DNA from 3 places in the Dietzia sp. WMMA184 genome. Region 2 is predicted to be linked to each of the others. Evidence: predicted binding sites of a transcription regulator. Region 2 holds the regulator's gene; each other region holds the start of a gene.
The links. The regulator LexA, encoded in region 2, represses DNA repair genes until DNA is damaged. The targets are predictions, from matches to a motif close to CGAACANNTGTTCG.

Region 1: a site for LexA is predicted at 1,936-1,949, ahead of CK206_RS04390 (HNH endonuclease signature motif containing protein). Genes of this name have one in related genera too.
Region 3: a site for LexA is predicted at 2,553-2,566, ahead of CK206_RS12945 (HNH endonuclease signature motif containing protein). Genes of this name have one in related genera too.

Annotation. Positions count from the first base shown of each region.
Region 1 covers NZ_NXEI01000001.1:950,253-954,371, forward strand. Annotated here, with positions in the region: gene CK206_RS04380 (acyl-CoA dehydrogenase family protein) at 34-1,191, shown strand; gene CK206_RS04385 (DUF6512 family protein) at 1,275-1,847, opposite strand; gene CK206_RS04390 (HNH endonuclease signature motif containing protein) at 1,988-3,622, shown strand; gene CK206_RS04395 (cytochrome c oxidase subunit 4) at 3,724-4,119, opposite strand, start outside.
Region 2 covers NZ_NXEI01000001.1:424,364-428,482, forward strand. Annotated here, with positions in the region: gene hflX (GTPase HflX) at 1-1,444, shown strand, start outside; gene lexA (transcriptional repressor LexA) at 1,484-2,194, opposite strand; gene CK206_RS01980 (hypothetical protein) at 2,384-2,824, shown strand; gene nrdR (transcriptional regulator NrdR) at 2,936-3,391, shown strand; gene hrpA (ATP-dependent RNA helicase HrpA) at 3,402-4,119, opposite strand, start outside.
Region 3 covers NZ_NXEI01000001.1:2,798,422-2,802,540, reverse strand. Annotated here, with positions in the region: gene ectA (diaminobutyrate acetyltransferase) at 1-67, opposite strand, end outside; gene CK206_RS12950 (pyridoxamine 5'-phosphate oxidase family protein) at 235-663, shown strand; gene CK206_RS12945 (HNH endonuclease signature motif containing protein) at 698-2,521, opposite strand; gene CK206_RS12940 (NAD(P)-binding domain-containing protein) at 2,648-3,796, opposite strand; gene CK206_RS12935 (acyl-CoA dehydrogenase family protein) at 3,849-4,119, opposite strand, start outside.

The sequences.
Region 1 (4,119 bases), 530 kb from region 2:
CCGGAGCAGAACGTCCAACGGAAAGGCACGCACTTGCGCCGCACTGTGTTCAACGAAGACCACGAGGCCTTCCGCCAGACCCTCCGTGACTTCATCGAGTCCGAGGTGACCCCCCACTTCCAGGAGTGGTTCGAGGCCGGCATCGTCCCGCGTGAGTTCTACTACAAGCTCGCCGACCTCGGCCTGTTCGGCATCAACGTCGACGAGGAGTACGGCGGCGCGGGGATCAATTCCCACAAGTTCGAGGCCATCCAGTCCGAGGAGACCGCCCGCGCCGGCGTGAACTTCGGCGGCTCGGGTGTCCACGTACTGCTCGGGCTCCCCTACATCAAGGCCCTGGCGACCGAGGAGCAGAAGCAGCGCTACCTGCCCAAGTTCGTCTCCGGCGAGGAGATGTGGGCGCTGGCGATGACCGAGCCCGGCACCGGGTCCGACCTGGCAGGCATGAAGAGCACCGCCAAACTCTCGGCTGACGGCACCCACTACGTCCTCAACGGTGCCAAGACGTTCATCACCGGCGGCGTCCACGCCGACCGCGTGATCGTGGCCTGCCGTACCGCTCCCCCGCGTGAGGACGACCGCCGCTTCGGCATCTCGCTGCTCGCCGTCGACACCAAGCTCGAGGGCTACGCGGTGGGCCGCAAGCTCGACAAGGTCGGACTCAAGACCTCCGACACGGCCGAGCTGTCCTTCACCGACGTCAAGGTCCCGGTCGAAGACCTGCTCGGCGAGGAGAACCGCGGCTTCTACTACCTCGGGCAGAACCTGCCGTCCGAGCGCTGGGGCATCGCCTACGGTGCGTATGCCCAGGCCGCGGCCGCCGTGCGGTTCGCCAAGGAGTACACGCAGCAGCGCACGGTCTTCGGCAAGGAGGTGGCCTCGTTCCAGAACACCAAGTTCGAGCTGGCCGCGTGCCAGGCCAAGGTCGACGCCGCGCAGGCCGTCGCGGACCGCGCCCTCGAGGCGCTGGACGAGGGCGAGCTCACCGCCGCCGAGGCGGCCTCGGCCAAGCTGTTCTGCACCGAGGTCGCCGCCGAGGTCATCGACCGTTGCCTCCAGCTGCACGGCGGCTACGGCTTCATGAACGAGTATCCGATCGCCCGCCTGTACTCGGACAACCGCGTCAACCGCATCTACGGTGGCACCAACGAGGTCATGAAGTCCATCATCGCCAAGGACATGGGCCTGTAGGTCCCACGACCCCCTGGCTCCGTCGGGCCCCGTCCGCTCCCCGCGGACGGGGCCCGAGTCGTCCGACGGACTCCCTCTGCCCGTCAGTCCCCGGGTGCGGCCTCGTAGTCGGCGTGCCCCTCGACCCCGTATCTGTATGTGATGGGGTCGATAAAGACGTCGGGTTCGGCGGGGGGCCTCAGGGTGAACACCACGTAGGCGGCGACGATGCCCACCAGGTAGAAAACCGAGAGGACGACGACGAGGACGTCCGCCTCCAGTCCGCTGAGCAGGCACACGAAGATCACCTGGGCGAGCGTAATGCACAGGCCGAACACGGCGATGTCCACCCACAGCACATTGCGACCTGCGACGGCCTTGTAGACGAAGACCACCCCGATCATCGTCACCGGGATCGAATAGAGGGCGACAGTGGCCGCGGGCACGAAGGACGGCTGCGAGGCGCCGCCGAGCACGAAGAGGGCCGCGTACAGCACCATGGTCGGCCAGGCGGCGATCTTGATGTGCTCCCAGTAACTCTCGTTGACCGCGGCGAACACGGCCACGACCCGGTTGTGCCCGTTCCAGTCGTAGGCGAAGTGGAGCACCGAGCCGACGACGATGAGCGGGATGATCGCCCACCAACTCACCGAGACGACGGCACCCGTGTCCAACACGGTCTCATCCTCCCACCGACCGGCGCAGTCCGCCGGTCTTCCCAGGTCAGAGCCGTGTGTCGGACCTGCTTGCTAGTGTTTCCCCAATCGAACACACGAGCGATACGGGGTGCGGCACTCGCCCGCCCGAGGGGGTGCACATGCGGGAGACGACTACCGGGGATGATGCCGGAGCGGTGGCCGGCAGTCCCGCCGTCACCGCCGCCAGCTCCGCAGCCCTGGCGGCACTGCACGCCGAGAATCGCGCGGCCGCCGCCCGGCTGCGCGCCTGCCACGACCTGTGGGCCACCTGCCGCGAGGAACAGGAACTACGCGACATCGCCGCCGGCTACGGCCCCGGCCTGGACCAACGCCCCGAACACGCCGTCATCGACCCACTGACCATCGCCACAAGTGAGATCGTCGCCGCCTACGGCGTGCACCACAACCGCGCCCGCAGCCTGCTCACCCTGGCCATCACCCTGGTCACCAAGTTCCCCTGTCTCGTCGAGGCCATGGACACCGGCCACCTCGACGAAGCCACCGCCACCCTGCTCGCACGCCACATGCGCACCGTGGACTCCCTGCACCGCGACGCCGTCCACCGCGAGGTCATCGACTGGCTCCTGGCCGCCCTCGCCGCCGGCAGGCGCCCCGGACGCGACGCGATCCTGTCCCACACCGACCGCATCATCGCCGCCCACGACCCCGACGGCGTACGCCTGCGCCGCACCGCCGCGGTCCGCGAACGCCGCGTCACCCTGCGCCGCGGCCCAGACGGCATGGCCGACCTGACCGCCCACCTCACCGCCACCGAAGCCTCCGCCATCCACACTCTCCTGCAGACGATGGCCACCGACCAACGCCACCGCGACACCCGCACCCGCGTTGAGAACACCCGCCGCCACGGCGCCGACGCCCTCGACACCGACACCATCCGCAGCATGGACGAACTACGCGCCGACGCCCTCGTCACCGCCCTCCTCGGCCACCCCAGCACCGACACCGACGCAGGCACGGGTACGAGCGCGGGCGCAGGCACTGCCGCGGGTGCGGCTCACCGCCCGCCGGCCACCCAGATCCGCCCCACCATCACCGTGCTCGCACCCCCCGGCCCCGACGGCGAACCCGAGGTCTACCTCCCCCGAGGCGGCCCGGCCACCATCGACGCCCTCATCGAACTACTCACCCGCAGCACCGGCGCCACCATCACCGTGCCCGACACCGCACCCGGCGCCGCAGACACCCCCCACCACGCCCACCGCTACCGCATCAGCGACCGACTGGCCCACCGCATCCGCCTACGCGACGGCACCTGCCGCCACCCCGGCTGCTCCGTCCCCGCCGACGCCTGCGACATCGACCACGTCCGCCCCTTCAACCACACAGACCCCACCGCCGGCGGCCCGACCCTCGAGAACAACCTCGCCGCCCTGTGCCGCAACCACCACCGCTTCAAAACCTTCCACAACTGGCACTACCAACTCGCCCCCGACGGCACCCTGACCATCACCACCGACACCGGACACACCCTCACCACCCACCCCGACGGACCCCTCGCCCGCTGGCGCCACCACACCACCGACACCGACACCGGGGCTGACACCGGCACCGACGCCGGCGCCGAGAGCGACATCCCACCCCCACGCCGACCCTGGCTCAACCCCCGACCCCAGAGCACCCACTGGTACCGACGCGCCCTACGCCTGGCCGCCGAACGCAAAGCCAACACCATGGCCCCACCACCAGACACCACACCCGACCACCACCACGACCCCGACCCACCACCCTTCTGACCGGCGCGCGGCGAGCCCGGGCCGACACCCTGGTGGCGACAGCACAAAGGCCCGGTGTCGCAGCGTGCGACACCGGGCCCCGGTGGAAGACGGTCAGACGGTCAGTGCTTCTCGCGACCCCAGTGGTACTCGAAGACCAGGCCGCAGGCGGTGATGACCAGCGCGACGGCGCCGCCGATGAGCACCCACCAGTTCCAGAAGGCCGCTCCGTAGCCGATGATGAAGACCGAGAAGGCCACCAGCACGGGCCAGTAGCTGTGCGGGCTGAAGAAGCCGAGCTCGCCGGCGCCGTCGGAGACCTCGGCCTCCTCGAAGTCCTCGGGCAGGGTGCTGATGCGCCGCGCCACGAAGCGGAGGTAACCACCGATCAGCAGGCTCAGGCCGGCCGAGAGCACGAAGGCCGTGGCGCCGACCCACTCGACGCCCGTCCGAGACGTACCGGTGAGGTACGCGTACGCGATACCCATGACGGCCAGGAAGATAAACAGGGCGTCGAA
Region 2 (4,119 bases):
TACTGATCACACGGCCGCTGACCGGCCGACACGCGACCTCGATCCATCCATCGGTGAATTCCAGCTCGAGGAGAGATCCTCGATGCGCCGGGTGGCGGGGCTCTCCACCGAACTCCAGGACGTCAACGACGCCGAGTACCGCCAGCTCCGACTCGAACGTGTCGTGCTCGTCGGTGTCTGGACCGAAGGGTCCGCCGCGCAGGCGGACGCCGCGATGGACGAGCTCGCCCAGCTCGCCGAGACCGCGGGATCGGAGGTGTGCGACGCGCTCATCCAGCGCCGCGACAAGCCCGATGCCGCCACGTACATCGGGTCGGGCAAGGTCAGCGTCCTCAAGGACGTGATCGCGGCGACCGGCGCCGACACCGTCATCTGCGACGGCGAGCTCACCCCGGGGCAGCTGCTCGCGCTGGAGAAGGCGGTCAATGTCAAGGTCATCGACCGTACCGCGCTGATCCTCGACATCTTCGCGCAGCACGCCACCAGCCGTGAGGGCAAGGCCCAGGTGTCGCTCGCCCAGATGGAGTACATGCTGCCCCGTCTGCGTGGGTGGGGCGAGTCGTTGTCCCGCCAGGCGGGCGGCCGTGCCGGCAGCAACGGCGGCGTCGGTCTTCGCGGCCCGGGTGAGACCAAGATCGAGACCGATCGGCGCCGGATCCGCGAGCGGATGGCCCGTCTGCGTCGCGACATCAAGGGGATGAAGCAGGCCCGGGACACCAAACGGCACCGTCGGCGTTCCACTCCGGTGCCGTCCATCGCCATCGCCGGATACACGAACGCCGGGAAGTCCAGCCTGCTCAACAGGATCACCGGAGCCGGCGTCCTGGTTCAGAACGCCCTGTTCGCCACCCTCGATCCGACGACGAGGAAGGCCGAGTTGCCCGACGGCAGGGCGGTCGTCTTCACGGACACCGTGGGATTCGTCAGGCATCTGCCGACCCAGTTGGTCGAGGCCTTCAGGTCGACTCTTGAAGAGGTCGTCGACTCCGAGTTGCTCCTCCACGTGGTGGATGGTTCGGATGCCTTCCCGCTCCGCCAGATCGAGGCGGTGCGCAAGGTGATCAACGAGGTGGTGGAAGAGCAGAACGCGGAGCGGCCTCGGGAACTCCTGGTGATCAACAAGATCGACGCCGCGGATCCCGTGGTCCTCACCGAATTGCACCACGCGCTGCCCGACGCCGTGTTCGTCTCGGCGGTCACCGGGCAGGGTGTCGACGAACTCCTCGAGAGGATCACCCAGATCGTCGCCTCCGGGGACACCGAGCTGACCCTGTCCGTCCCGTACTCCCGCGGGGACGTGGTGTCGCGGGTCCACGCCGAGGGCGCGGTGGTCGAGGAGGAACACACCCAGGACGGAACCCGGCTGGTGGTCCGGTTGCCCGCGTCCGTGGCCGGCGAACTGGACGAGTTCGCGGTCCGCGATCCACATGACGGCGCCGCCTGACCCCTGCGGGGACGGGCGGCGCGTCGTTCGAACCGGGACTCAGAGTTTCCGGAACACCGTCACGACCTTGCCGAGGATCGTCGCGTGCTCGCCCGGAATCGGGCTGAACGACGGATTGTGGGGCAACAACCAGACTCCGCTCGAGTCGTTCCGGAAGGTCTTGACCGTGGCCTCCCCGTCGATCATGGCGGCGACGATCTCCCCGTTGTCCGCGACGTTCTGCCGCCTGACCACCACGTAGTCGCCATCGCAGATGGCGGCGTCGATCATCGACTCGCCGACGACCTTGAGCATGAACAGATCACCTGACCCGACGAGGTCCGCCGGCAGGGGGAAGATCTCCTCGACGGCCTGTTCCGCGAGGATGGGCCCGCCCGCCGCGATCCGGCCGAGGACGGGTACGTAGACGGGTTCGACCGCGCCTCCCGGACGCTGGGGCTCCGGCGCAGGTGACCGGCGGCCCCGTGACTTCTGCCCCGGGACACCGTGGACGTCGACCGCGCGCGGCTTGTGAGGATCCCGCGTCAGGAAGCCCTTCTTCTCCAACGTGCGGAGTTGATGCGCCACCGACGACGTGGACTGTAAGCCGACCGCGTCCCCGATCTCGCGGATGCTCGGCGGATAACCACGCTCCTTGACGGTGTCGTGGATGTGCAGGAGAACGCTCTTCTGTCGGTCCGTCAGTGACTCGAAATCGGGCTTCGGCATCTCGTGGGGTCCCTTCGGCGAATGGATGTTCGACGCTGTGATCTGTCTACACCCTAGTGCCAACCACCGCCTTGCGCCACACACGTGTTCGAAGAAATTCCTCTGCGAATCGTGATTGTGTCGGAGTCGCGTGATACAACTCTAGGGGAGTTCGGATTCGAACAGATGTACTGAGACAGACATACAGGTGTGCGAACCCTGATCGCACACCGTATCGAGTAGGGAGCCACCATGACCGTTGTCGAGCTTCAGTCCCACCCACGTCCGGCCGTGCGGTGGACCGAGGTCTGCCCCGATGACCATCGTGGACAGGGCGCTCACCTCGACCGGCCGAGAGATGTGTCGGTGCTCGTGCGTCCCACGCCTGCGCCGCGGCGCACGCTGGTCCGACCCGAGGGCAATCGGCTGGCCGTCACGTCCGCCCGTGCGGGGAACCTCGTCCGGCCGCGGGTGGCGGCCCGTCCGGCCACCGTCACATCGGTCGCCCCCGGTCGGCGTGTACTCGTGCGCCCGGTCTCGACGGACCGCGCGCGGGCGTGCCACGTCGAGGCCCCGGTGTCCACCGGGGTGGTCGACGACGTGCCGGCCTGGGCACTGCTGGCGTGCGGGATTGCATTCGGCGTGATCATGCTTCTCGCAGTGGCCTTCCTCGGCGGACCCGCCTACGCGTGACCGGGCAGCGGGCCTCCTAGAATGGACCGCGGGCGGCGGTCTGCCACCCCCGCGTTCCGTCAGGCACGATCCGGGACGTGTGAACTCCGGTCGACGAAGGGCCCCACGGGAATGTACTGCCCGACATGCCATCACGAGGACTCCCGGGTGATCGACTCACGATCCGTCGACGAGGGACAGGCGATCCGGCGTCGACGGGAGTGCCCCCGGTGCGGACACCGGTTCACGACGCTCGAGACGCCACTGCTGACGGTTCTCAAGCGGAACGGGGTGACCGAGGCGTTCAGCCGGGACAAGGTCGTTCGCGGTGTCCGCCGCGCGTGCCAGGGACGATCGGTCGACGAGGACGCTCTCCGTCGCCTCGCCCAGCAGGTCGAGGACGCAGTGCGCTCCGGCGGTGTGTCCGAGGTTCCGGCCCACGAGATCGGGCTCGCCATCCTGGGCCCTCTGCAGGATCTGGACGAGGTCGCCTACCTGCGTTTTGCATCCGTGTACAAGCAGTTCAGCTCGGCCGACGACTTCGAACGCGAGATCATCGCCCTCCGAGAGCGTCGCGCGAGCCGCTGACCGCGCAACGTCATCTGGACGACCGTGGGGCGAGCGCAGACGCCACCGCCTTGTCGATCCGCTCTGCCGACACTGGACGGGCCGTACCCAGTGACTGCGCGAACAGCCCCACCCGGTACTCGGCGAGCATCCACCGCAGATCCCGGCACGCCCGCGCCCCGCCCGGCCGCCGTCGCAGGGCCGCGCATGCGTCCTCGACGGTCGACTCGGAGCGGCTCAACTTCGCCGTGAGCTCGCCGTGCCGGGCGGGAGACTTCTCCGCGAGGTCCAACCGGACACCGACCGCCCGCACATGCCGCTCCAGATGTGGGAGCACATCCGAGGGATGGCGGGCGAGGAATCCCCGCCCGACGAGGAAGTCCAGCGAGGGACGGACATCGTCGGCGACGTCTGCCGGCACCTCCGCCAAACGGCCCGACACGGACTGGGCGGCCATCAGCGCGGGAACCGCCGCCGAGATCGCGGACGCCACCGCACCGGGGACCTCCGCCCTCGCAGTGGCCTGGATATCCTGGAACTCCGCGACCGTGAGAACCGGTGAGCCCTTACGTCGGGCGATGATCCGCCCACTCGCGGCGAGCGACGCATCCGAGACCAGGGACTCCATCCCGCCATGCGGGTACTGGGTGAGCGCGAGCCGCTGCTGGACCGGGCGACCGCGCAGAATCGATGCCGTCGAGACCAGGCCGCCCGAGACCAGCGTGAGCACCGCTGACGCCTGGGTGGAT
Region 3 (4,119 bases), 2.4 Mb from region 2:
TGGGCACACGGAACAGCGCGTCGGACGAATCAGGGTTACGGGGTACTACTCGTTCTCCTGGGTTCATAGTCGGTGTCCACCGTAGTGACGTCCCCACGTTGTTGCATCACCCTTCCCCAATTCGTTACCTGAAAACACGATGAGTGTGCAGGTGGCCGCCGGGGAGTGAGGTCGGTCACGGCGCAGTCTCCGACAACGGTTCCGGCGAAGGCTCTGCGGTGACAGAATCAGGGCATGGACGCCAACCCGATCACCGAATTCGACGAGGCGCGAAGTCTGCAGCTTCTGGGCACCGTCTCCCTGGGACGCCTGGTCACCGTCTCCGAGGGCCGTGCCGACATTTTCCCCGTCAACTACGCGCTCTCCCCGGAGGGCAAGCTGTTCTTCCGCACCGCGGAGGGCTCCAAGCTCGCCGGAATCACGGTCCATCCGGATGTCGTGTTCCAGGTCGATCACATCGAGGGCGACGATGCCTGGTCGATCGTCGTGCGTGGGACGGCGCGACGGCTCGACAGCTTCGCGGAGATCAACCGCGCGGAGGATCTCGGGCTCAAGCCCTGGATCCCGACCCTGAAGTACAACTTCGTCGAGATCACGCCCGAGAAGATCTCCGGCCGCGGATTCACCTTCGGCGAGGAGCCGGAGCGCTACACCGGTTACTGACCCACGCCCCACTGGTCTGCGCCCACCCAGCCGCCTAGAACGGTGGTGGGTCGATGAGTTCGTCGAGGCGTTCGTGGAGTAGGGCGCGGATGCCTTTTTCGATGTCGCTGTGGTGGGGTTTGTTGCGGGCCCACCAGCGGCTGGCGCTCTCGGGGGTGGCGCTGGCGGGGGTGGCTTTCTCGGGCGTGGTGTCGGTGGCCGCGCCGGTGGTGGAGCCGGCGGCGTCCGTGCCCGTGCCGGGCGCGGGTGGGGCGGGGTCAAAGGTGCGGGCGCGTTCGGCCTTGCGGCGTTCGGTGTTGCGGCGTTCGGTGCGGTGGCGGGAGGCGCGGCGCGACCAGAACGTCGGCTCCGCGTTGGCCTGCTCGTCACCGGTGGGCCCGGGGCTGCGGCGTTGCTGCCGGGTCCACGCCTCGGTCTCGGCGCGCGCCTGTTCACGCCGGTACTCGGCCAGTGGGCCGGAGGGCCGGGTGAGCATGGTCGAACCGTCCGGGGTGCGCACGGTCAGGGTGCCGTCGGGCTGCAGTTCGTAGATCCAGTCCGAGAAGGTCTTGAACCGGTGATGCCGCCGGCACATCGCCGCGAGGTTGCCCTCGACGGTGTGTCCGCCCCGCTGGGGGTTGGCGTGATCGAACGGCACCACATGGTCCAGATCGCAGGCCTCGGCCGGGATCGCGCAGCCGGGGTGGCGACAGGTGCCGTCCCGCAGCCGGATCCGGCGGGCCAACTGGGCACCGGGCCGGTATTTCAGGGCGGTGCGGGCGTCATCGGCGGCCCCGATCCGCGGGTCGATGGGTTCGAAGGTGGCTCCGTCGCTGGTGGCGAGCATGTCCAGCAGGGCCTGCAGGGCGGCCTGGCCGGTGCGGGTGAACTCCACTCGGGCACCGCCAGCGTCGCGGGCGGTGTTGCCGGTGGCGATGACGGTGACCTTCGGCCGCAACGCCACCCCGGCACCAGGCGCGCCGGGCCGGCCGGGGCGGGTGGGGGTGCCGGCTAGGCCGGGATCGCCGCACACCAGGGACATCAGGGCGTCGGCGCGCCGCTCGGCGATCGAGTAATCCTCGACCTCGCCAGAGCCGCCGGTGCCGGTGTTGGTGTCGGGGTTGGCGGTGTCGGCTTGGGCGTTGGCGGCGGCTTGGGCGTCGGCGTACTTGTGGTCTTTCACCCGTTGGTCGAGGGCCTCGGCCAGGACGGCTGCTTCCTCGGTGGCCAGGATCGCCGACACACTCGACATGCCGTCGACGCCCTTGTGGAACCGCACCCCGCGGGTGCGGGCCGCTTCCTGACGGCGCAGGCGGATGCCGTTCGCGTCGTAGCGGGCGATGATCGCATCGACGTTGCCGCGGATGGCTTTCTCACCAAGGCGCACCCCGCCCTCGATCGCGGCGAGGTACTCCTCGACGACCTGCCGCTGCACCGCCTCGAGCACATCGACGTGGACGGTGGCCATCTGCGAGGCCAGGATATTCGCAGCCTGCAGATCCAGCCGCCCCTGCGCCATCGCGGACAGGATCGCCGGATACCGCAGGTGCAGATCGAGCGCGAAGGTGATCATCCGTTCGGCCCGGCCCGTCGAGATCGCCATCGCCGACACCACGTACCCCGCCGCGACATCGATCGGATCGAGCACCGCATGACCGGGCCGACACTCACCGCCGCCCGCACCGGACTCCTCCCGGCGCTGGCATTCGACAAACAACTCGTAACAGGCCACGAACCGGCGCGCCGCCGCACGATTCTCGCCCATCCACCCCTCCCGCGCCGCCGCCCGCAACCCCGACAGCGACACGGGCGCCGCGGAACCGGAGCCGCCACCGGACGGGGACGGGCCACCGGCCGCGGCGTCTTCGTTCCCGCCCATGTGCCCCACCCCCTGCCCGTGCGTACGGTCTCGAATCTGTGTTCTATGATACGCACGCACATTCGAACAGGCAAGGGTCACACATCATCAAATAGCCCCAGCCGAGAACACGCGGGACCGTCGTGCTCACCCCAGCGACGCGGCCACCGCCGCCTTCGCCCACTGCCCCACCCCGATGAGGGTCGCCGACGCCGCGCCGCACCAGTCGCCGTAGCCGAGCAAAAACAGTCCCGGGACGCCCTGCACCTCGACGCCACTCGTGACGACCCGTCCGTCGCGACGCGGCAGCAACCCCCGCAAGTGACCCAACGCCGGCCGGAAGCCGGTACACCAGATCACCGCGTCGACCGGCTCGCGTCGACCGTCCGACCACTCCACGCCGGCCGCGGTGAACCGCTCGAACATCGGCGTCGCCTGCAGGAGGCCGGCGTCACGGGCCGCGCGGACCGGTGGCACCACGACGATGTCGCCCAGCTCGGCGATGCCGCCGCCGGACTCCCCCACGCCCCGGATGGCCGCGTTGGCGACGCGGAAGAGTTCGCGGCCGTCGACATCGTCGGGCAGGTAGCGGGGCGGGCCGGTTGTACACCAGGTCAGCGACCCGCCGGAGTCGGCGAGTGGTCGCGCGAGGTCCGCGGCGATCTGGGCGCCCGAGTTCGCGCCACCGACCACAACGACGCGCCTGCCCTCGAAGTCCGACGGGCCCCGGTAGGCGGCGCTGTGCAGCTGCCGGCCACGGAAGTCGGCGGCTCCCGGATAGGTGGGGACGAAGGGGCGTCGATAGGTACCGGTCGCACTGATGACCGCCCGTGCGCGCCACGAGCGACCGTCAGTGGCGCGGATGAGGAACACCTCGTCGTCGTGGTCCTGGTCGTCGTCGTGGTTGTCGTCGTGGCCGTCGTCGCCGTTGGTGGCGTTGGTGACGTAGCCGCCCTCTCGCCCTGCCCCCGGCCGCTCCACGGCGACCACCGTCACCCCGCGCCGCACGGGGAGGTCGTAGTACTCCTCGTACCCGCGCAGGTAGTCCACGACGTGGGCCGCGCCGGGATTGGCGCCGTCGTCGGTGCGGGGCATGCGGCGGCCCGGCAGGGACGAGAAGTCGGCGGGCGAGAACAACCGCAGGGACGGCCAGGTGTGCGGCCACGCGCCGCCGGGCTCGTCCGAGGCGTCGAGGATCTCGAAGTCCGCGCCGGCGCGGCGAAGGTAGAAACCGGCCGCGAGGCCCGCCTGGCCCCCGCCGATCACCACAACATCGCGCACGACCGCGTCCGACACCCCGCCACCCCCTTCGGAACGGTCCTGAACTGTTCCTATCGACGGTTATCGGTCACAGCGCCCGACCGATGACCTCCTTCATGATCTCGTTCGTGCCACCGTAGATCCGCATGACGCGGGCGCCGGCGAATTTCTGCGCGATGGGGTACTCCATCATGTAGCCGTAGCCGCCGAACAGCTGGAGGCAGCGGTCCACCACGTCGTCGAGCATGTCGGTGGCCTGCAGCTTGGCCATGGAGGCGGTGACGGCGTCGAGCTCGACGTCGATCTCCCGGGAGATGCAGTGGTCGACGAACGTGCGGGTGGCCATGACCTGCGTCTTG